3 regions of the Bradyrhizobium genomosp. III genome follow, and region 2 is predicted to be linked to each of the others. Evidence: predicted binding sites of a transcription regulator. Region 2 holds the regulator's gene; each other region holds the start of a gene.
The links. Region 2 encodes LexA, which represses DNA repair genes until DNA is damaged. Its sites were predicted from a motif close to TGTTCNNNNTGTGTTCNG; they were not measured.
Positions count from the first base shown of each region.

Region 1 (7,529 bases), on a different contig from region 2:
TCACCCGCGCGCTCAATCTGCTGCGGCGGCTGAAGGCGCTCGGCATCCGCATCGCGATGGACGATTTCGGCACCGGCTATTCCTCGCTGTCCTATCTCCAGTCGTTCCCGTTCGACAAGATCAAGATCGATCGCAGCTTCATCTCCAATCTCGAGGCGACGCCGCAATCGGCCGAGATCGTCCGCGCGGTCCTGAGTCTCGCGCACGCCCTGCGTATCCCGGTCATTGCCGAGGGGGTGGAGACGGAAGCGCAGCGTGCCTTCCTGGCGCGGGAGGCCTGCGAGGAGATGCAGGGCTATCTGGTCGGTCGGCCCGCCCTGATCGAGCGCTATCTTGACCTGGTCGGCGTGACCGTGGAGCGCCGGCTCTACGCCTAGCCTTCGGGTCCAAGGCGCGGTTCATTTGGAACTTTGGCCCGGACATATATTTCCTAGCAGCGAGCCGAGGCTAGGCGCAGCAAATCTTTTGCACAACCGCCATCGGCCTGACGCAAATCGGGGCAATAAGCCCAGTGAATGCGAGGGAGGGTCTCATGGAGAACGTACGTCGCTACCGGGCGCTGGCGTCCCTCTGTCGTCAGCAGGCGGCCTACCGGCCGCTTCAGAACTGGGAACTCCTCGGCCAGGCCGAACATTTCGAATATCTCGCCGAGGTCGAGCTCAAGGCGCATTTCGACGCGTGCAATGTGCAGCACGACGAGGGCGACGCCGTACCCGCGACGTGGGAGACCCCGGTCGCGGCGTGATGGCGCCGGGCCGGCCCGGCTCAATGCGACATCAGCGTCGGGACCGTCATGGCCTGCAGCATGGCGCGGGTGACGCCGCCGAGAACGCGCTCCTGCAACCGCGAATGGCCGTAGCCGCCCATCACCAGGAGATCGAGGCCCTCGTCGGCCGCCAGCGACAGGATGGTCGGCTGGATGTCGGCGCGCGTCGCCGACAGGCCGACCGTGCGGGTCGACAGTCCGCGCCGGCCGAGATGTCTTGCCAGACCGTTCGCTGAAGCTTCGTCGGAGACCGCATCGGCCTCGTTGATGGTGATGATCACGATCTCATCGGCGCGCGCCAGGAACGGTGCGGCATCGTGCACGGCGCGGGCCGCGAGGCGGCTGCCGTCCCAGCAGATGCCGATCCGGTTCGCCTTGAAAGCTCCATGGAAGGTGTAGGGCAGGAACAGCACCGGGCCGCCGGCCTGGAACAGGATCTCGCGCGGCACGTCGTTGTCGAACGAGCCCTGCGCCGGATCTGGCTGAAGCACGACGCTGAGGTCGTGCAACCGTGCCATCTCGCCGAGCGAGCCGGCCGCGTCTACCGGGATCGCGCCGAGCGCGCGGCAGCCGTAGGAGATGCCGGCGTTCGCCGCTTCGATGCCAAACACCGCGAGCGCGGCCTCGGCCCGCTCCACCGCGCGCTCGCGTTCCAGTTCGAACACGGCCGCCACCGCAGCGCCGCCCTCCATCACGTAAGCCGCACTGGTCGCGACATAGCCGATCGCGACTGCGTCGAGATGGGCGTTGAACCGCGCCGCGAGCGAAATCGAGCCTTCGATCGCGCAGCGCATGGGGCGTTCGGTGGGGATGTGGACGAGAATGTCTTTGTACATGGCGCGCCTCCGATGAACATCATCCAATGGTCGCATTTTTTCACTGTCCGAAGGACCCGCGTTGAGCTGCATCAAATGCGCAGGGGACGACTTTCCCGGGGGCCCGCGCATTCTTTGCGAAGATTTAATCGGATGGACGGGACGTCGTAAGGTGACGATGGCCATGTTGGAGGCAAGGCGACACCTTATCCAACATGGACATTTCGACATGAACGATCGCGTCAATTCCGACACCACGTCCCGCAAGATCCTGAGGCCGCGCCGGCTTGCGCTGCTCGGCACCGTGGCCGCGCTCGGCGTGGCCGTGCTGGCGGCTGCTCCCGGCTCTTCGCCGTTCGGTCCGAGCTCCTTCATTACCCCGGCCCAGGCCGCCGAATCCGCCGCGACGCCGCCGGGCTTTGGTGACCTCGTCAGTAAGGTCAAACCCGCCGTCATCTCGGTGCGGGTCAAGATCGACCAGGACAACGACAAGAGCGCGATGCTGCAGCAGAACCGGATGGATCAGGACGAGGACACCCCGTTCGACCAGTTCTCGCGGCAGTTCGGCTTCCGTGGCCCGGGCGGCATGAACGGCATGCCGCGCCAGCGCCATCAGATGATCACGGGCGAAGGCTCCGGCTTCTTCATCTCCGCCGACGGCTATGCCGTGACCAACAACCACGTCGTCGACCACGCCGAGTCGGTGCAGGTGACCATGGATGACGGCACGAGCTACACCGCCAAGGTCGTCGGCACCGATCCGAAGACCGATCTCGCGCTGATCAAGGTCGACGGCAAGAAGGACTTCCCGTTCGTCAAATTCTCCGACCAGAAGCCGCGCATCGGCGACTGGGTGGTCGCGGTCGGCAACCCCTTCGGCCTCGGCGGCACCGTGACTGCCGGCATCGTCTCGGCCAGTGGCCGCGACATCGGCAACGGCCCCTATGACGACTTCATCCAGATCGATGCGCCCATCAACAAGGGCAATTCCGGCGGCCCGGCCTTCGACATGAGCGGCAACGTGATCGGCGTGAACACTGCGATCTTCTCGCCCTCCGGCGGCTCGGTCGGCATCGGCTTCGACATTCCGGCCTCGACCGCAAAGCTCGTCGTCGCGCAGCTGAAGGACAAGGGCGCGGTGACCCGTGGCTGGCTCGGCGTGCAAGTGCAGCCGGTCACCGCCGAGATTGCCGACAGCCTCGGACTGAAGGAGGCGCGCGGTGCGATCGTCGACAGTCCGCAGGATGGCAGCCCGGCGGCCAAGGCCGGCATCGAGGCGGGCGATGTCATCACCGCCGTCAACGGCACCGCGATCAAGGACTCCCGCGACCTCGCCCGCACGATCGCGACTCTTGCGCCTGGCAGCTCAGTGAAGCTCGACGTCTTCCACAAAGGCGACAGCAAAACGGTGACGCTCGCGCTCGGCGAACTGCCGAACGAACGGCAGGCCAAGGCCGATGTTGGCAAGGACCAGCCGGGCTCCGGCACGCCGCGCCTCGGTCTTGCTTTGGCTCCGGCCGGTGACGTCCAGGGCGCTGGCCAGAAGGGCGTTGTCGTCACCGAAGTCGATCCGCAAGGGCCGGCGGCGCAGCGGGGCATCCAGACCGGCGACGTCATCCTCAACGTCGGCGGCAAGGCCGTCGCCAATGTCGGCGACGTCCGCTCGGAGTTGGCGCAGGCCAAATCGTCCCGCAAGCGCAGCGTGCTGTTGCAGGTCAGAAGCGCGCAGGCGACCCGCTTCGTCGCGGTACCACTCGCCTGAGGCGAACGCCGATCGGCATGGATCAAGAAAGGCGGCCCTCGAGGCCGCCTTTTTCGTTCGCCTTCAGGACTCCCGGGAGGCGATCGATAACATTCTCGTTAACGGCAGCGACGATGACGCGGTTCGTCCGAAAAAGCCGTGTTCGCTCATCAAAGTTCCGACTCGTGCAGGTCGCCGGCGGCAACGATGCCACCGGGACCAGTTGCAAGCGTGGAACTTCGAACTTGCCGCCGGTTTCCGGAACTGGCCGCTGGTTCGCATTTGATCGGTGCCGACATGGATCGATTGAAGCTCTCGCTGAGGAGGGCGCTACTCGTGGCGCCATTCGTGCTCTGGGGCGGAAACGCTCTCGGGCGGGACGACGGCCGCTACGCGGACTCACCCCTGAAGCCATGGTTCGACAGCCTGCGCAGCCACCTTGGTCCGTGCTGTTCGGATGCGGATGGTTTTGCCGTCGCCGATCCCGACTGGGAGTCGCATAACGGGCATTATCGCGTGCGTCTCGACGGCGAGTGGATCGAGGTACCGGACGAAGCCGTCATCACCGAGCCGAACCGCGCCGGCCGCACCATGGTGTGGCCGGTGAAGACCGCGTTCGGCGTTTCGATCCGCTGCTTCATGCCGGGCAGCATGATCTGACACAGGCCAACGGTCAGCGCTTGCTGGATTTGCGCTTCGACGATTTCTTGGTTGTCCTCTTCTTGGTCGTCCTCTTCTTGGAGGTCTTCTTGGACGTCTTCTTGGAGGTCTTCTTGGCGGCCTTCTTCGGGACCTTCTTCCCCTTCTTGCGTGCCTTCGACAGTCCGATCGCGATCGCCTGCTTGCGACTCTTCACACGTCCGCCACGGCCTTTGCGACCGCTCTTGGCGGTGCCCTTCTTGTAGCGGCGCATCTCGCTCTCGACATCGCTGCCGGCGTTGCGCGAGTAGCTGCGCTTCTTTGCCTTGCGTGCCATGCATGTTCTCCCTTGGCCGGGGAGAACCATTCGACACGGGCATGGTTCCGAAGGACGCGGACAGTGTTCCAGGCGCAGCCTAGAAGGAATTCGCCAGCTCGATCTCGGCTTCCAGCACCTGGATACGACGTGCGGCCTCGCTGAAGGACAGATCGCGCGCATATTGCGCGGGCTGATACGCTTCTTCGCTTAGCCGTTTCAACCTCAGCCCCTGCGTCCGTGTCATCTGCTCGGCGAGGAAAACCCTGGCGTCGTATTTGCCCTGAACCTGCATGTCGCTTCTCCGTCCTGAAATCGTGACTTGACTATATGTTCTTATTTTGTTCTAACAAGCCATGGACAACAGAATTAATGAAATTCGACGTAAAATCAGCGCCTTGAGGGTTGAGATGGCCGGCGTCGAGGCCTCCGTGCGGTATCTCATCAACGGCGACCGCGATTGCGTCCAGCAAGCCCTGGCGCAGATGGATTTGCGCCGGAAGGTCAATTTGCTGATCGGCGAATGGAAGGCTGCTGGCGGCGGCGATGTCCTGCCTGACGTTCGCGACCGGGTGCGCCTTCGTCTAGTGAAGACAGCCGTCGGTCCCGAGCGCGCGAGCACGCGGCGCTGACACCTTTTGGGGGGGCGCCGTGGAGGAGGACCCGGACACTTACCGGATCTTGAGGTTGCGCGCCGAGATTCTCGAATTGGGCTCGGCCATCCGGCAATTGCAGCGTGCGGGGCTCGACGATGCTGCGGCCCAACTTCTGATCGGACGCAAGCGGGCGCAGCTCGAGCAACTCGTGAAGACGAATGCTGCGAGCCGCCCGCTCAACTCTGAAACGCGTCGCCCGTAACGAGCTGACGCCGGCGCTCGACGATGTGGCGCTCGATTGCCGATCCCGCATCAAGAAAAAAAGCCCCGCGTCGCCGCGGGGCTTTTGATGTCATGTCGGCCTGAGCTCACTTGGTATTGCTCATGCCCTTGCTGCTCTTGTTCGTCATGGTGCCGCCCTGGTCCGAGCCGGGACCGGAGCCGCCCTGGCCGGAAGGATCCGCGCCCTTCGAGGCCTTGGTGTTGGCGCCCGTGGTCTGCGAGGACGACATCGATGATCCGTGTTTGGCCTTGTGCGACTTGGCCTGTGCGGCGAGCGGCGCGGCGGCGAGGCCGGTGGCCAAAATTGCGGTGAGAACGAGTTTTGCCGTTGTCATGCGGGGAACTCCCTGAGTTAAATTGACGCAGGCAGCCAACCGCCATTTGCCGAAGGAGTTCCCGACAAACGCATCTGCCGGGCCGCACGCACGCTTCAAGATTGCTTGTCCTCTGCGAGGATGAACACGACGCCGGTGAGTGTCGCGCCGATCGCGAACGTCGTCACCAATGTCAGGGCGAAGATGATTGCGGCCTGGCTTCCGCCGTGATCGAGCAGCTTGGCGACGGCGGGATTGGACAGGATCAGCGTGAGGCTGAAGGCGAGGCCGAGGGCTGCGCCCATCATCGCATGCGTCATCAGCTTGATGAGGCCGGTGGGAGAGATCAGGTCCGACGACTTTTTTGCGCGCATGGGAACCGCATCCCGAACTGACATGCAAACGCGGGCCATATTCGCCGGTTCCAAACGCATGAAGGAATTGTCATCACCGGCTTCATCCGACGTTCATGCCGGGCCTGCGAGGATGAGCGTCAGCAAAACGGGAACATTCGATATGGGTAAGGTTGTCTTTCTTTACCGCTCGCTGGCCTATCGCAACGCGGCTGCGGACATGCTGCGCAAGGCCCGCAAACTGCCGCGCGGTGCGGAGCGAAGTGCGGCCCGCCGCTACGCGAGGGCGCTACGCGACCTCGCTCAGACGGAAGCCTGGCTCGAAGGACGCCTCCCCGAGGAAGCGCGGCCGCCGCGGCAAACCAGGATGGCGGCGTCGGGCTAAAGCATGATCCGGAAAAGTGCGCAGCGGTTTTCCGAAAAGATCATGCTCAAACAACAAACCAAAGCGCGATGACGCTTCATCCTGATCGCATCGCGCTTTAGCCCGAGGCGCGTTGCAATTCGGCTGAGCTGGGGGCGTCGAATTTTCCGGGGGCGGCCGTCGCCGTCTTGCGTGTCAGCGGCACCTTGAGGCGGCACAACAGTCCTTCGGCTCGCCAATCGAATTGCGCCTGTCCACCGAGCTGGGACTCGACGCTCGCAAGCAGGCTCCGCGTGCCGAAGCCGCGCGATTTCGGCGTCATGACGAGCGGACCGCCGGATTCCTCCCAGCTCAGCGTCAGCAGCTGGTCCTCGACCTGCCAGCCGATCGTGAGCCGTCCCGACCTGGTCGAGAGTGCGCCATACTTGGCCGAGTTGGTGAAGAGCTCGTGCAGCGCGAGCGCCAGCGTCTGGGCCGTCGCCGGCAGCAACTGGACCTCCGGACCCGCCAATATGATCTGGCCGCCGAGCGAGTAGGGCGCAAGCTCCTCGTCGATCAGCTTGGAGAGCTCCGCGCCCTGCCAGCTCGACAGCGACAGGATGGTGTGCACGCGCGCCAGCGCATTGATGCGTCCTTCGACGGCGCTGACATAGGCCTTGACCTCGTCGGCGCGGGTGAGGCGGACGATCGACTGCGCCAGCGCCAGCGCATTCTTGGCGCGGTGATCGACTTCCCGCGCCAGCAAATTCTGCCGTTCCTCGGCTCGCTTGCGTTCGGTGATGTCCACGGTGACACCGCTCACGCGCACGACGCGACCGCTGTCGTCGACCGTCGCGGCCGCCGTGCCGACGCACCAGCGCACCTCGCCGTCGGGCCGCACAATGCGGAACTCGGTCTCATAGGCACGCGTGCCCTTGTTGAATTCGGCGATCGCCTTGCGCAACTGATCGACGTCGTCGGGATGCAACAGCGCCTGGACGTTGGCCGGATTGACCTCGAAGCTCTCCGGGCCGACGCCAAAGATGCGATATTGTCCCTCGTCCCACATCCAGTCGCCGCTGATCCAGTCCCAATCCCAGGAACCCATCTTGCCGGCGGCGATGGCCATGCTGCGCCGCTGCTCGCTTTCGCGCAGCTTCGCGGTGGAGTTCTCCAGTTCCGCCGTGCGTGCGCGGACGCGATCCTCGAGCTCCTGATTCAGCCGTTCCAGCTCGCGGGTCTTGCGGTAGAGCTCGGCAAACACCTTGATCTTGGCCCGCAGCACCTCCGGCACGACCGGGACCGGCACGTAGTCGACCGCACCCATCTCGTAGCCGCGCAGCCGGTCGATGTCGCTGACCTGG
Region 1 is NZ_AJQF01000502.1:5,989-13,517, forward strand. Features, by position in the region: gene IC66_RS0138885 (putative bifunctional diguanylate cyclase/phosphodiesterase) at 1-377, shown strand, start outside; gene IC66_RS0138890 (hypothetical protein) at 533-745, shown strand; gene IC66_RS0138895 (universal stress protein) at 766-1,602, opposite strand; gene IC66_RS0138900 (Do family serine endopeptidase) at 1,811-3,343, shown strand; gene IC66_RS0138905 (hypothetical protein) at 3,620-3,982, shown strand; gene IC66_RS0138910 (DUF6496 domain-containing protein) at 3,996-4,298, opposite strand; gene IC66_RS0138915 (DUF3072 domain-containing protein) at 4,378-4,572, opposite strand; gene IC66_RS0138920 (hypothetical protein) at 4,688-4,909, shown strand; gene IC66_RS0138925 (hypothetical protein) at 4,929-5,135, shown strand; gene IC66_RS0138930 (hypothetical protein) at 5,242-5,490, opposite strand; gene IC66_RS0138935 (hypothetical protein) at 5,586-5,843, opposite strand; gene IC66_RS0138940 (hypothetical protein) at 5,986-6,207, shown strand; gene IC66_RS0138945 (HWE histidine kinase domain-containing protein) at 6,305-7,529, opposite strand, start outside.
Region 1: a site for LexA is predicted at 4,609-4,626, ahead of IC66_RS0138915 (DUF3072 domain-containing protein). Genes of this name have one in related genera too.

Region 2 (7,529 bases):
TCCCGCCCGATGCCGGCGGCCTGCGGCTGCGTTATGGCGCCTTCATGCAGGGCCTGCGCGATGCGATCGACGCCCGCATCCGCGCCACGCTCGAGGGCGACAACCGCGCGATCGCGACAGCGCTGCTCACCGGGCGGCGCGATGCGATTTCCACGCCGGTCAACGACGCGATGTTCATCTCGGGGCTCGGCCATGTGTTGTCGATCTCCGGCTATCACATGGCGGTCGTCGCCGGCGTCGTCTTCTTCGCGGTGCGCGCACTGCTGGCCTTGATCCCGGGACTGGCGGCCGGCTTTGCCATCAAGAAATGGTCGGCGGCCGCAGCGCTGGTGGCGGCTGCGTTCTATCTGCTCTTGTCTGGCGCGGAGGTCGCGACGCAACGTTCGTTCTTCATGACGGCGGTGGTGCTGATCGCCGTGATGGTCGATCGCCGCGCCATCACCTTCCGTACGCTCGCGGTGGCGGCGCTGATCGTGCTCGCGGTCGCGCCGGAAGCGCTTGTGCATCCGAGTTTCCAGATGTCCTTTGCCGCGACGCTCGGTCTCGTCGCGCTGGTACAGATCGGCATGCCGAACCTGTTTGCCTCACCCGATCATTCGGCGACCGCGCGCGTCGCGATGTGGGGCGGCCGCGAGATCGCGATGCTATTCCTGGCCTCGCTGATCGCCGGGCTTGCGACCACGCCCTACGCCGCCTTCCACTTCCACCGCGTCACGCCCTACGGCGTGCTCGCCAATCTCGGTGCGATGCCGGTGGTCTCGGCGCTGGTGATGCCGGCGGGGCTGCTGGGATTGCTCGCAGCGCCGTTCGGGCTCGACGGCGTGTTCTGGTGGCTGATGGGGATCGGCATCGACTGGATGGTCACGGTCTCGCGCTGGGTGGCGGCATTGCCGGGCGCGGTCGGCCGCATCCCGGCGTTCGGCATCGCGCCGCTGATCGCAGCGAGCCTGGGGGTCATCGTGATGGGCCTGTTGCGCACGCCGTTGCGCTGGGGCGGTGCCGTCGTGCTGCTGGTTTCCATCGGCTGGGGGCTGTCGGTGCGGCAGCCCGATATCCTGATTGCCGGGGACGGCGCGAGCGTCGCGGTGCGGGGCGGGGACGGGCGTTTGCATCTGATCAGGGCAGGCAAGGACAATTTCGTGCTGAGGGAGTGGTTGGCTGCCGACGCCGATCCGCGCGATGCCGGCAGTAGCGCGCTGGCGAGCGGCATATCGTGCGACGAGTCGGGCTGCGTAACGCCGCTCGCAGACGGACGGCTGGTCGCGCTGGCCTCGCGCATCGACGCGTTGGCGGACGATTGCAACCGGGCTGCACTGGTGGTGACGTCGAGGCCCGCGCCGCACGATTGTGCGGCGATGGTGGTGGATCGGCAGCGGCTCGCTCGCCAGGGCGCGCTGGCATTGACCCAGCGTGGCGACGGCTTTTCGGTTCAGGCGGTGAGGGCAAGAGGCACGAACCGCCCGTGGTTACCGGCCGGTGCGGGCGAAGGTGACTTCGACGGCAGCCTTGCGCAGAAGGCGGCTCCCCGCAGCCGCGACGCAACGCCATCGGAGACCGACTTGCAGGCCGACGATTGACGCCATCGATTACAGATACCAGGCCAGCACGGCTTCGAGCTTTGCCTTGCCGATGACCGGCAGGGCCACCATTCGGCTCAGCCCGGCTGCGCAGGCCTCAGAGCCCGCGATCGAGCCGTCATGAGTGAGATCGTCGTTGAGCGCGGGCATGCCGGCGGCCCAGGCGCCGCCGATGCTGCCTTCGCCTCTGGCAATGGAATTGGCGGCATAGCGGGCGGCAAGGTCGGTCTGCGCGCTGCAATCGCCGGCGCGAAAGACCAGCGCCGAACGGGCCTCGTTCGGGACCCAGATCTCGAAGCGTCGCGCAATCGGCGTTGCCTGCGCGGAGAGGAAAGTCAGGACCCAGGTTTGGTCGGTGCCGGTTCGGTAGGGCACGCCGACACCCAGATTGATCCCGACCTTGGCTGCGTCCTCCCAGCGCAGGAAGCTCTTGGCGTCGTGCAGGTCCTTGATGATCAGCGGCAGGCCCGCCTTCCAGGTGCGTCCGGGAAGTCCGAAGCCGCGAGGAAATTTAGTGTGGCGCGAGTTGAATTCGAACATGTCCGCCGCGCCGTAATAGCCGTCGACGAGGCCCATCTCGTGGGAGAGATCAGGATCGTTGTGCCAGAGTTCGATCGCGCCGACATGCGCCTCGTCGTCGCCGCAGAACAGCACCATCACGGCTTGCAGAAATTCGCCTGCAAACACCGGCACCGCCACGCCGCAGGTGAGGCCGGCGGCGACGGCCTGATCGGTCCGCTTGAAATAGGAGTTGGCGAATTTCGTGAGGATGACGGGATGGCCGCAGGCCCAGGTCTTGCCTGGAAGCCCCTCGTCATATCCGAAGTGCAGCTCTTCGCTGACGGCCTTGAACGCGGACAGCCCTTCATCGTAAAGGCCGCCGCCGAATTCCAGCCGCATGCGCGTCCGGTCAGGCACCCAGAGTTCAACAACGCGAATAAAGGTTTTCATCGAGCGTGTCCGCCGCCTCAAACCACGACAGCATCGGTCATTTGGCTGCGGAGCGGAGGTTCAAAATTCAGGCAGGACGGCCCAAACTTCGTGCGGCGACGAGGTGCGGCGGCGCTCGCCGATCGAATTTCGTGAAACACAAACCCACCGGGCTCGCCGGCATCGGCCGGCGACGGCATTTCAATCCTGGCCCCGGACCCGCCGGGCCGGAGGGCGTCAGCCGATCGGCAGTCGCGTGACCGTCGGGCGACTGTCGGCGATGATCTGCGGCTTGTGCTCGCGCTCGCCGATCGGCTGGGTCACCGGCAGTTGCAGCACGGTTGCGCGCTGGCCCTCGACGAGCTGCGTCACCAGCACGGATTTGCCGTCCGGGAATTCGATCGCATCATGATGGCGATCGGGAATGTGCGGATCGATCTTGCCGAACTTGCCGACGCGGGAGTTGACGGTGCGCGTCCAGATCCAGCGGTTGTCGTAACGGACGTTATCGGCGAAGGCGAGCTCCGTTCCCGGCAGCAGGCAGACCGCGACGGAGAGATCGGCTTCGGAGGCGAAGCCGCGCGTCGAGGTGCCGCGGAATGTTGTCGTGACGATCGTCTCGCCGACTTCTGCGGGGCGCGTCGCGACGGCATGCAGGCTGTAGTCACACATCGGGTGCTCCTCTATGCAGAGATAGCGACCCGCACCCCTTTTGGAGGCGCAGGCCCCTACCAGAGTGGAAGCACGTGACGGTCTGCTTGGTTGTAGGCAAATCTGCGGCTGGGATCCGCGAGCCCCGATCACATTATCTTTTCCATCTTTTCCGAATTCGATAGGAACAAAGTCGGCTTCCGTGCATTTGGCAGGCGCGCGTCAACGACCGGCGAAACCAGCCAGCCCGAGTATCGTCAGCTCGGCTGCGTGCGCGCTGCATTGCGGTCGTTGCGGATTTTCTGGATCACGGCCGTGTCCTAGCCGACATGATGATGCGACCAGCGTTGCTGCGGCTGCGCTCAAACGATCCGGCGCATTTGGGCTGTCCCCCTCGAACTCGAAAGGCCGCGAAGCGATGTTGCTTCCCGCGGCCTGCCGAGGATGTCGCGAAAAGGGGGAGGGGCCGGACAATCTGTGCAGAACCAGAAAGACTATCCAGCCGGAGCGGACCATCATCCGCTCCAATCTCTGATCGGCGATGCCGACCGAAGGCGCGCGCGAGGCGCTGAAGACTCCGGTATCAGTACTTGCGGTAAAGCCCGATCAGCTTGCCCTGAATCTTCACGCGGTTCGGCGGCAGGATGCGCACCTCGTAAGCGGCATTGGCGGGCTCCAGCGCGATCGAGGCGCCGCGGCGGCGGAAGCGCTTGAGCGTGGCTTCCTCGTCGTCGATCAGCGCCACCACGATGTCGCCGGTATCGGCGCTCTCGTTGCGCTGGATCAGCGCCATGTCGCCGTCGAGGATGCCGGCCTCGACCATGGAATCGCCGCGCACTTCGAGCGCGTAATGCTCGCCGGAGCCGAGCATGTCCGGCGGCACGCTGATGGTGTGGCTGCGGGTCTGCAACGCCTCGATGGGGGTGCCGGCCGCGATGCGGCCCATCACGGGCACCGCAACGGGCCGCTCGCCCTCGTCCGCGGACGGGCTGGAGCTCGCGCGTAGCTTGCCGAGATTGCCCTCGATGACGCTTGGCGTGAAGCCGCGTCGGTTGCCGGCGGCAGCTTGGAGCTCCGGCAGCTTGATCACTTCGATGGCCCGGGCGCGGTTGGGCAGCCGGCGGATGAAGCCGCGCTCCTCGAGTGCGGTGATCAGGCGGTGGATGCCTGACTTCGAGCGCAGGTCGAGCGCATCCTTCATCTCGTCGAAGGACGGCGGCACGCCGCTTTCCTTCAAGCGTTCGCTGATGAACCGCAGAAGCTCGTATTGTTTGCGCGTTAACATCTCGACCAAAGTCCCCCGGTTGATGTCGTTCGATTCCGAGACGATGAGTTCAGCGATAAGCCGCTACATCCTCGAAACAAATCATGAACGGACACTATATGTTCGATACATGTTCCGCAACTGCTTAATTTACCGTGAACAGAGCGAAACTCGCGGAATGCGTGTGGCCGCGCAGTTCAGACGGGGAGCCGCAGCACTTCGCAGGGGCTGCCGGCCTCGGCCTTTGGCGCAAACGGTGCGCGCACGAGAAGTACCTGTGCTGCAGCAAGATTCGCAAGCAGAGAGGAGTCTTGATGGCTGACGGGAAGGGCGACGAGCGTGCCGTCGTCGCGCGGCTCCAGGCGCGCGCGCAGATAATCCTCGCGCTGGTCATTGGCGCCGAGATCGCGGCCCAGCACGGCGCGCTCGCGATGGTGATGAATCACCGAACGGCCCGACAGCGCGCGAATCAACGGCACCATGAACAGGAAGGCGCACACGTAGGACGACACGGGATTGCCGGGCAGGCCAATGACGCCCATCGTCCCTAAGCGTCCGTGCATCATCGGCTTGCCGGGCCGCATCGCGATCTTCCAGAACGCCAACGCGATGCCTTCGTCCTTCAGCGCCTGCTGGACCAGATCGTGGTCGCCGACCGATGCGCCCCCGGTCGTGACCAGGACGTCGGCGCCGCTTTCGCGCGCGCGGCGGATGCCGGCGGTGGTGGCCTCCAGCGTATCGGCGGCAACACCGAGGTCGATGGTCTCGGCGCCCTCGCTGCGGGCGAGCGCGTGCAGGGCATAGCCGTTGGAATAGACGATCTGGCCGTGCCCGGGCGTCGAGCCCGGCATCACCAGTTCATCGCCGGTGGCGAGGATCGCGACCTTCGGACGACGGCAGACGGCGAGTTGCGGGTGATTCATTCCAGCGGCGAGGGCGAGATCGCGCTCTGTCAGACGGGTTCCCTTGCGCAGGAGGACGTCACCCTCGCGGAAATCAACGCCGGCGGGGCGGATGTGCCGACCCACGATCGCGGCTTCCTTGATCGTTATGTGCTTGCCCTCGGCGATCGTGTCCTCCTGGATCACGACTGCGTCGGCGCCGTCGGGAACGACGCCGCCGGTGAAGATCCGCACGGCTTCGCCGGCGCCGACCCTTTCCGTGAACGGACGGCCCGCTGCGACCTCACCGATCATCGTCAGCCTGGAATCGATCGTTGCCGCATCGGCCGCGCGCACGGCGTAGCCGTCCATCGCCGACATCGCCTGGGGCGGTTGGGTGCGCCGCGCAGCGACGTCCTGCGCGAGCACGCGATGGTAGGCTTCGTCGAGTGAAACCATCTCTGCAGGCAGCGGCTCTGCACCCGCCAGCACCGCAGCAAGGGCGTCGGAAACCGGCATCAAGGCCACGGCGAAACTCCTGCTCGGCACGTTCGGACGAAATGTTCCGACAGTCTTCTAGCCGAGCGCGGGAGCAGAGGCAAAAATGCGGGCACAATTTATCTTGCCGCTTTCCGGCCCTGGATCGAAGGCAGGCTCAGGCCTGGCGTGGCATGATCCAGAGAACGAGGCCGATCGGCAGGAGGGTGGCGATGGCGAGGACGAGAATGACGAGTGCCACGGCCGGCATCGCTCAACTCCCGCTCGGCCGGTCCGGCCCGTCGTCCATCGCGACGTCGGGAGCCTTCGGCCCTTGATCCTTGTCGGGCAGCGGATCGGCCTGGGATTTCAGGTCGGCGGCCTTGCTGATCAGCTTGGCGGAAAGGTCAGAATCCGAGGTGGTTCTTGCGAATTCAAGCAGGAGAGAGGCTTGCTTGGTGAGATAGGTTTTGCCCAGCACGTCCATAAGTCCGGTGTAGAAGTCCCAACGGACTCAAGAGTCCGGAAGGGGCCATTCCGTTCCCGGAACTCCGTACAAAAATGCACAAAGCGCTCTGGTTCCTCATTTTGGGCAAAATTGGGTCCGGGAAGGCTGCCCGACGTTGGCGCCTCCCGATGAGCGGAGATCGTCAGATGCCCAATGCCTTCAAGGCGTTCTCGACGTCGCGCGGCGACGTCACATGCACCGCCGTCAGCCCGCGCGACCGCGCGCCTTCGATGTTCTCGGCGAGGTCGTCGAAGAACACGATACGTGCTGCGGGCACGCCGATCGCGGCGACGACATGGTCGAAGGCTTCCGCGTCGGGTTTGCGCAGGCCGATGCTGGACGACAGATACAGCGCGCGGAAATGGCCGAGCAGTTCGCCATATTCCTTCGAGAAATAGTCAACATGCGGCCGGTTGGTGTTGGAGAAGGCATAGAGCGGCATCTGTTTCGCCGCGCGCGGCAGCAGCTCGGCGATATCAGGCATCTCGCCGGCGAAGATCGCGTTCCAGCCTTCCAGGAACTGGGCGTCCGAAATGCCGATGCCGAGCGAAGCACGCAGCGAAGCGAAATAGTCCTCGTCGCTGATCTTGCCGACCTCGTGCAGCCGGTAAGCCTCGTCACGCACATAGCGCGCGACGATGGCCTCGGGCTGGCAGCCGGCATGTCCCGCCCAGCAGGCGATCGCCTTGGAGAAGTCGATGTCGAGCACCACGCGCCCGAGATCGAACAGCAGCGCATCCGCGCTGCCGGGAGAGAGCGATGTCATTGCGTCCTTTTCACTCAGTATCGATACGGATCGTGGTCGAACAGCGGGAATGCGCTGAACACGCTCGGCGCGTTGGTGGCGGTCGCCGGATGCAGGCAGGATTTGTCGACCTCGGCAAATGACGTGGCGCCCAAAAGGCCGAGGCAGCGCAGCACCTCGTCCTCCAGCAGCTCCAGCATCCGCGCGACGCCGGCCTCGCCAGCCGCCGCCAGCGCCCAGCATTGCAGCCGGCCGATCCCGACCATGTCCGCGCCCGCCGCGATCGCCTTGACGATGTCGGTGCCGCGACAGATGCCGCCATCGACCATGATCTTGGCGCGGCCCTTCACGGCATCGACGATCTCGGGCAGCACATGCATGGCGCCGCGGCCATGGTCGAGCTGGCGGCCGCCATGGTTGGAGACGTAGATCCATTCGACGCCGTGATCGACCGCGATCTGGGCGTCCTCGGCGGTGGCGATGCCCTTCAGGATCA
Region 2 is NZ_AJQF01000336.1:28,758-36,286, forward strand. Features, by position in the region: gene IC66_RS0127145 (ComEC/Rec2 family competence protein) at 1-1,577, shown strand, start outside; gene IC66_RS0127150 (GAF domain-containing protein) at 1,587-2,528, opposite strand; gene IC66_RS47195 (hypothetical protein) at 2,745-3,179, opposite strand; gene lexA (transcriptional repressor LexA) at 3,742-4,443, opposite strand; gene IC66_RS0127165 (molybdopterin molybdotransferase MoeA) at 4,620-5,831, opposite strand; gene IC66_RS0127175 (hypothetical protein) at 6,055-6,261, opposite strand; gene IC66_RS0127180 (HAD-IA family hydrolase) at 6,431-7,054, opposite strand; gene IC66_RS0127185 (alpha-hydroxy acid oxidase) at 7,069-7,529, opposite strand, start outside.

Region 3 (7,529 bases), on a different contig from region 2:
CAAATACGGATGCACCATGTCGCCCTGGATCGGACCCGGCCGCACGATCGCGACTTCGATGACGAGGTCGTAGAAGGTCCGCGGCTTCAGGCGCGGCAGCATGTTCATCTGGGCGCGGCTCTCGACCTGGAACACGCCGAGCGATTCCCCATCACACAGCATGTCGTAAACCTTGGGATCGTCCTGTGGAACGCTCGCCAGCACAAAACGCTCGCCTTTGTGGTCTGCGATCAGATCAAAACATTTCCGGATGCAGGTCAGCATGCCCAGCGCGAGCACGTCGACCTTCATCATGTTGAGCGCGTCGACGTCGTCCTTGTCCCACTCGATGAAGGTGCGGTCGTCCATCGCCGCGTTGCCGATGGGGACATAGGTGTCGAGCCGGTCCTGCGTCAGCACATAACCGCCGACATGCTGGGAGAGATGGCGGGGGAATTCGATCAGCTCGGTTGCAAGCTCGACCGCAAGGTTGATCATGGGATTTTGCGGATCGAGCCCGGCCTGCCTGACCTGCATGTCGTTGAGGCCCTTGCCCCAACTGCCCCAGACGGTGTCGGCGAGCGCGGCGGTGACGTCCTCGGTCAGGCCCAGCGCCTTGCCGACGTCGCGGATGGCGCTGCGCGGGCGATAGTGGATGACCGTTGCGATGATCGCGGCACGATGGCGGCCGTAGCGGCGATAGACATATTGCATCACCTCCTCGCGCCGGGAATGCTCGAAATCGACGTCGATGTCAGGCGGCTCCAGCCGCTCCTTGGAGATGAAGCGCTCGAACAACAGATCGACCTTGGTCGGATCGACCGAGGTGATGCCGAGCACGTAGCACACGGCCGAGTTCGCTGCCGACCCCCGCCCCTGGCACAGGATGCTCTGGCTGCGCGCGTAATGCACGATGTCGTGCACGGTGAGGAAATAATGCGCGTATTTCAGCTCGGCGATCAGCGCGAGTTCTTTGTTCAACGTCGCGCGCAGCTTGTCGTCAATGTTCTCGATGCCGCCAAAGTATTTATCGACGCCCGCCCAGGTCAAATCCTCCAGATGTCCTTGCGCGGTCTTGCCCGGCGGCACCGGCTCATCCGGATACTGGTATTTGAGCTGGTCGAGCGAGAAGTCGATCTTCCCCGCAAAACGCATGGTCTCCGCGATCGCCTCGGGGACATCGCGGAACAGCCGCGCCATCTCTCGCGGCGTCTTCAAGAACCGCTCGGCATTGGCTTCCAGCTTACGCCCCACAGCCTCGATCGTGGTCTTTTCCCGAATGCAGGTCAGCACATCCTGAAGCGGACGGCGGCCGGGATCGTGATAGAGCACTTCGTTGGTCGCGAGCAGCGGCACTTTTGCTTTGGCCGCGAGGTCATCGAGCCGTGCCAGGCGGCGCCGGTCGTCGCCGCGATAGATCAGGCTCGCTGCCAGCCACACGCCCTCGGCGCGGCTCGCCCTCAGCTTTGCAAGCACATCCAGCGCCTGCGCCGGCTCGAAGCGATGCGGCAACGTCAGGACCAAAAGCTGCCCCTCGGAGAATTCCAGGAGATCGGCGAAGGTGAGACGGCACTCGCCCTTCTCGATCCGCGTGATGTCGTCGCCGCGCTTGCCTTTGGTCAGGAGCTGGCACAGCCGGCCATAGGCGGCGCGGTCGCGCGGGTAGACAAAAATATCGGGCGTGCCGTCGATGAAGACGATGCGCGCACCGATCAGCAGTTTCGGCTTGTGCAGCACCTTGTCATTGTCGAGCTCATTCCAGGCCCGCACCACGCCGGCGAGCGTGTTGTGGTCGGCGATTCCGATCGCGGGAATGCCGAGCTTGCTCGCCTGATGCACATAGGCGCGCGGATCCGAGCCGCCGCGCAGGAAGGAGAAATTGGTGGTGATGCCGATCTCGGCATAAGCGGGGCTATTCATGCGAAGAGACCGTGCACATACCAGCCGGGAGAAGCAGGTTCGCCGTCGCCGTCGAACACCTCCCCCTCGTAAAGTCCGTCGCGAAAAATCCAGAAGCGCAGGCCCTCGGCATCCTCGATGCGAAAGTAATCCCGGGTCAGCTGCTTGCCGTCCTGCCGCCACCATTCCATCGCGATACGCTCGGGTCCTTCCACCCGCACCACGGCATGCAGCGCTCGGCGCCAGGTGAACTGATGCGGCGGACCATCCGGCACGGCCGCGAACGGCACCTTGATCGGCTCCGGCTTGTCGAACAGCCTTAAGGGACGCAGCGGCGGCTCGCTTTCGGTCCGTGCCGGCCATTCGGCCTGCATGGCGGCGGCGAGATGATGCTGCGCCGGGGCGGCCAGCACCGCACATTCGGGGATATGGGTATCCTCAGGCAGGTGCACGACGACGCGCTTTCCGCCGATGCGCGCGGCAATGCGGTCGATCAGGGCGGCAAGCTCGTCATTGTCGTGGACATGGGCGTCGAGATCGCGCTGCTCCTGCACCACGATCTCGGTGCGGCTCGCCGACAGGCGCACCATGTCGAAGCCAAAACCGGGATCGAGGGGATCGGCGAGCGCATCGAGACGCTCGCGGAACAGCCGGTCGATCACCGCGCTTCGCGTCACCGGACGTCCGGTCTCGACCATGATCGCGCGCACCACGCCGTCGGTGCGGAAGAACGCGGCTTCCAGCCGGCGCGCGCCCTTGCCCTGCTTCTCCATGGAGGCAATCAGCGTGTCCGCCAGCCGCGACAGCGTCATCGCGATCATGGTGTCGGTCGCGATCGGCTCGGCGAAACGCTTCTCCACGATATAATCAGGCAGCGGTTTTCGCGGATTGATCGGCGCATCGCCCTGCCCCAGCGCATGCGCCAGCAGCGTGGAGAACCGCGCTCCGAACCGCGCCGTGATCTCGCTCGGCGAGCGCGTGGCGACGTCGCCGATGGTCTTGAGGCCGGCGCGGCGCAGGCCGGTGGTGATGGCCTCACCCGCACCGAGCGCGGACACCGGAAACCGGCTGATCGCCTCCGCCTCGCCGCCATCGGCAACGATGGTGCCCATGGTCTGCCGCGTCAGCGTGCGCGCGCAGACCGAGGTGCCGGCGATTGCCGCGCTGACGGCAAAGCCTTGTCGGCCGAGCGCCCGAACCAGCGCTTGCAACAGCACAGCCTCGCCGCCGAACAGATGCGCACAGCCGGTGATGTCGAGGAACAGCCCGTGCGGCGGATCGAGCGCGACCAGCGGCGTGAAGCGGTCGCACCAGTCGGCGATGTCGCTAAGCGTCTTCGCATCGGCCGCGACATCGGCATCGAACACGCGCAAATCCGGGCACATCGCCCGCGCATTGGCGAGCGGCTGACCTACGTACAGGCCGAGACGCTCGGCAGCCTCGTCCAGCGCATGGATCACCAGCGCATTGTTGTCCTTGATGACGACGATGCTCGGCTCATTATTGGTTTTACCCAGCCCGGAGCTGTTGAAGAACCGCTGGATCCGGTCGATGGGCAGGCGTGGCAGCCACAGGCTGAGAATACGTCGACGGTTCACTGAACTGGCACTCATCACAATTCCATTCCATGATCCACCGGCCGCAGGGGCCATGACGATTACGCAAGAGTTCGGCATCGAAGCGCGGCGCGCCCCATGCGTCCCACACCGACCCCGGCGGCGAATGCGCCGCGCGCAGCATCCACCTGGTCTCCGCGGTCGAAGGCAGCGGCTGCGCCGCCATCCGCAGCATCAGGCCGGTGACGCCGGAGCCTTGCGCGGCCAGCGTCAGCTTGCGGCTCGCCACGAGATCGAACTGCCTGGTTTCGCCCCAGAGCTCGAGCACGACGGCGCCCAGCGCATCGCAGGCGAGCGCATCGGCCGAGGTACGCAGCGCGCTCTCGACATCGGCGGCGCGCACCATCACCACGCGGCGCGGATCGAGGCCGAGCTCGGCGAGCCCGCTCATCGACAGCGCACCGGCCTCTATCTCTGAAAAATCCTGCCGTACCCACAGCAGCGGCCGCTGCGCCGAGACGCGCCCGGCAAGCCCCATGACGAAGCCGGTCGCGGCCGTCCCCTGAGACCCAGTGCAAAACACCTCGTGGATCGCCGCGCGCGCGAGCCCGCCCTTCAGCGCGTTGTCGGCTTCGCTGTGACCGAGCGCGACGCGATCGTGCGGATGCACGACCGTCGCCGTCTCGATGCGCTCGATCTGGCCGCGCAAGGTCGCAAGCGCGCTTGTCCGTGCGCCGCTCATGCTCGCCGCTCCTTCAGGGGTGATTGCCGATGGCTCTCAAAAAGAGAACCAGCGGCTGGCTCATTTGTTCATGATATGTTCTAATATAAAGCTAACGGCGCGTAGAGAGTCAATCGAATTGGCGCGCAAGCGGATTCATGAGCTGAATCAAAGGGATTCCAAGATGGACGTACAACGCAAGCTGGAAATCCTGGCGGACGCCGCCAAATACGACGCGTCCTGCGCCTCCAGCGGCACGGAGAAGCGGGATTCCAGCGACGGCAAGGGCATGGGGTCGACCGCACCCGGCATGGGCATCTGCCATTCCTATGCGCCGGATGGACGCTGCATCTCGCTGCTCAAGGTGCTGCTGACCAACGCCTGCAATTACGATTGCCTCTATTGCGTCAACCGCGCCTCCTCGAACGTGCCGCGCGCCCGCTTCACCATCGACGAATTGGTCAAGCTGACGCTCGACTTCTACCGGCGCAATTACATCGAGGGCCTGTTTCTCTCCTCCGGCATCATCCGCAACCCCGACTACACCATGGAGCAAGTGGTGAGCGTCGCGCGAAAGCTGCGCGAGGAGCATCACTTCCGCGGCTATATCCATCTCAAGACCATTCCCGAGGCCGACGATGCGCTGATCGCGGAAGCCGGCAAATATGCCGATCGTCTCTCCATCAACATCGAGATGCCCGAGGAAACGAGCCTGCAGCAATTCGCGCCGGAGAAGGACGTGCGCGCGATCCGCCGCACCATGGGCCGGCTGCGGCTGAAGCTGGACGAGGCCGAGGAAGGCCGCAGCGCGAAGACCAAGGCAAAGCCGCAGCGCTTCGCGCCGGCGGGCCAAAGCACGCAGATGATCGTCGGTGCTGATGCAGCCTCCGACCACACCATTCTCCACACCAGCGCCAATCTCTACGGCGCCTACCGTCTGCGGCGCGTCTACTACTCCGCCTTCAGCCCGATCCCCGACGCCAGCCGCGCCTTGCCTCTGGTGCAGCCGCCGCTGCTGCGCGAGCACCGGCTCTACCAGGCCGACTGGCTGATGCGGTTCTACGGTTTCGACGTTGCGGAGATCGTCGACGACAGCGCGATGCTGCCGCTCGACATCGATCCGAAGCTGGCCTGGGCGCTGCGTCATCGCGACCGCTTCCCGCTCGACGTCAACCGCGCCAGCCGCGAGGAGCTGCTGCGCGTGCCGGGCTTCGGCACCAAGGCGGTCGAGCGCATCATTGCAACACGGCGCACCACCACGATCCGCCTCGCCGATCTCGCCCGCCTGCACGTGCCCCGCAACAAGGCGCTGCCGTTCATCGTCCTCAGCGATCACCGGCCCTCGCCGCACCGTCTTGATGCGGCCGGGCTGATCGAGCGGTTCAAGCCGAAAGCAACGCAACTGGGATTTGGCTTCTGATGCAGTACATCACCCTCGACACCGAAACCGATTTCGACGGCTGGCGCAAAGCCGCGCGCAGCCTCGTGCTTCATCACGTGCAGCCCACCGATGTCACCTGGACCGTGCAGGGCGGCGAGGCGGAGTTGTTCGCGCCGCAAGCGCCGTCTCCGATCCTCGAGGCGAACGAAGGCACCTTCAACGTATCAGGCAAATTCGTCGAGCTAGCCCAGGCCGCAATCCTGCACCGCGATATCCAGCGCTTTGCGATCCTCTATCGCCTGCTCTGGCGGCTGAAGGACAACCACGATCTCATCGAGGTCGCGACCGACCCTGACGTCGCGCAGGTCACGGCGATGGCTCGCGCGGTCCATCGCGACGAGCACAAGATGCACGCCTTCGTCCGCTTCCGCGAGATCGGACGCGAGCGCGCAGCGCATTACGTCGCCTGGTTCGAGCCGGAGCATCACATCGTCGAGCTCGCCGCCCCGTTCTTCGCAAAACGCTTTGCCGACATGCCCTGGTCGATCCTGACGCCTGACCTCTGCGCACATTGGGACGGCCACGCGCTCGCGTTCACGCCGGGCGTCAGCAAGAGCGAAGCACCGCGCGAAGACCGGCTGGAGGAGACCTGGCGGCGCTATTACGCCAGCATCTTCAATCCGGCCCGGCTCAAGGTGAAGGCGATGCAGGCCGAGATGCCGAAGAAATATTGGAGGAACCTGCCCGAGGCCTCGATCATTAAGCCCTTGATCGAGGACGCCGAACGCATGACCGGCGCCATGATCGCCAATGCCGCAACCGATCCGCACAAGCCTCAGAAGCGGCCGGAGGCTCCGATGAAACGCAAGCCAGCTGCCGACGATCTCGAAGCGCTCCGCGCGGAGGCCGCGCATTGCCGCGCCTGCCATCTCTACAAGGACGCGACCCAGACCGTGTTCGGCGAGGGCCCGAGATCCGCCAACATCATGCTGGTCGGCGAGCAGCCCGGCGACAAGGAAGACCTCGCCGGCCATCCCTTCGTCGGCCCGGCCGGCCAGATGCTCGACCGTGCGCTGGAGGAGGCCGGTGTCGACCGCAAGAAGGTCTATGTCACCAACGCAGTGAAGCACTTCAAATTCGTGCCGCGCGGAAAGATCCGCCTGCACCAGAAGCCGAATACGCCGGAGATCAAAGCGTGCCGGCAATGGTTCGAACGGGAAGTTTCGGCAATCCAGCCTGATCTGATCGTGGCGATGGGCGCCACCGCCGCGCAAAGCGTGTTCGGCAAGATCACTCCGATCGGCAAGACCCGCGGCCGGCTCATCGACCTTCCCGACGGACGCAAGGCTTTGGTGACGGTGCACCCGTCCTATCTGCTGCGGCTGCCCGATCCGGAAGCCAAGGTTCTGGAATATCAGCGCTTTGTCGACGATTTGAAGATCGTGGCCGGCTTGCAGAAGAAAGCCGCGCGGGCCGCCTAAATATTGGCAGGAAAACGGTTTTCAACCGCCGCTTGTCATCCAGCCTTCAAATCCATCGCGGACAATACCCTTACTTCAAAGTTAAGGGGCGTCCAGACATGACCGATGTTGCATTCGACCGCGCGGTAGCCGATCCCGCGCCGATCCAGCCGGCCTCGCGGCCAAATCTCGACAAGGGCTTCAATCCGCTGACGATGATCCTGTTCTTCGGCATCCTCGCCGCGGGGCTGCTGTTCGTCGCCTACAGCATCTATGTCGACGTCAACGCGACCGGCGCACGCGTGACGAGCTACCTGCCCTACATCCTGTTGTTCGTCGCGCTCCTGATCGCGCTCGGCTTCGAATTCGTCAACGGCTTCCACGACACCGCCAATGCGGTGGCGACCGTGATCTACACCCATTCGCTGCCGGCCGAAGTCGCGGTGATGTGGTCGGGCTTCTTCAACTTCCTCGGCGTGCTCATGTCCTCCGGCGCGGTCGCCTTCGGCATCGTCTCGCTGCTGCCGGTCGAG
Region 3 is NZ_AJQF01000143.1:9,962-17,490, reverse strand. Features, by position in the region: partial or broken gene IC66_RS0112160 (error-prone DNA polymerase) at 1-1,899, opposite strand, end outside; gene IC66_RS0112155 (Y-family DNA polymerase) at 1,896-3,491, opposite strand; gene IC66_RS0112150 (ImuA family protein) at 3,388-4,176, opposite strand; gene IC66_RS0112145 (putative DNA modification/repair radical SAM protein) at 4,340-5,575, shown strand; gene IC66_RS0112140 (UdgX family uracil-DNA binding protein) at 5,575-7,017, shown strand; gene IC66_RS0112135 (inorganic phosphate transporter) at 7,116-7,529, shown strand, end outside.
Region 3: a site for LexA is predicted at 4,242-4,259, ahead of IC66_RS0112145 (putative DNA modification/repair radical SAM protein). Genes of this name have one in related genera too.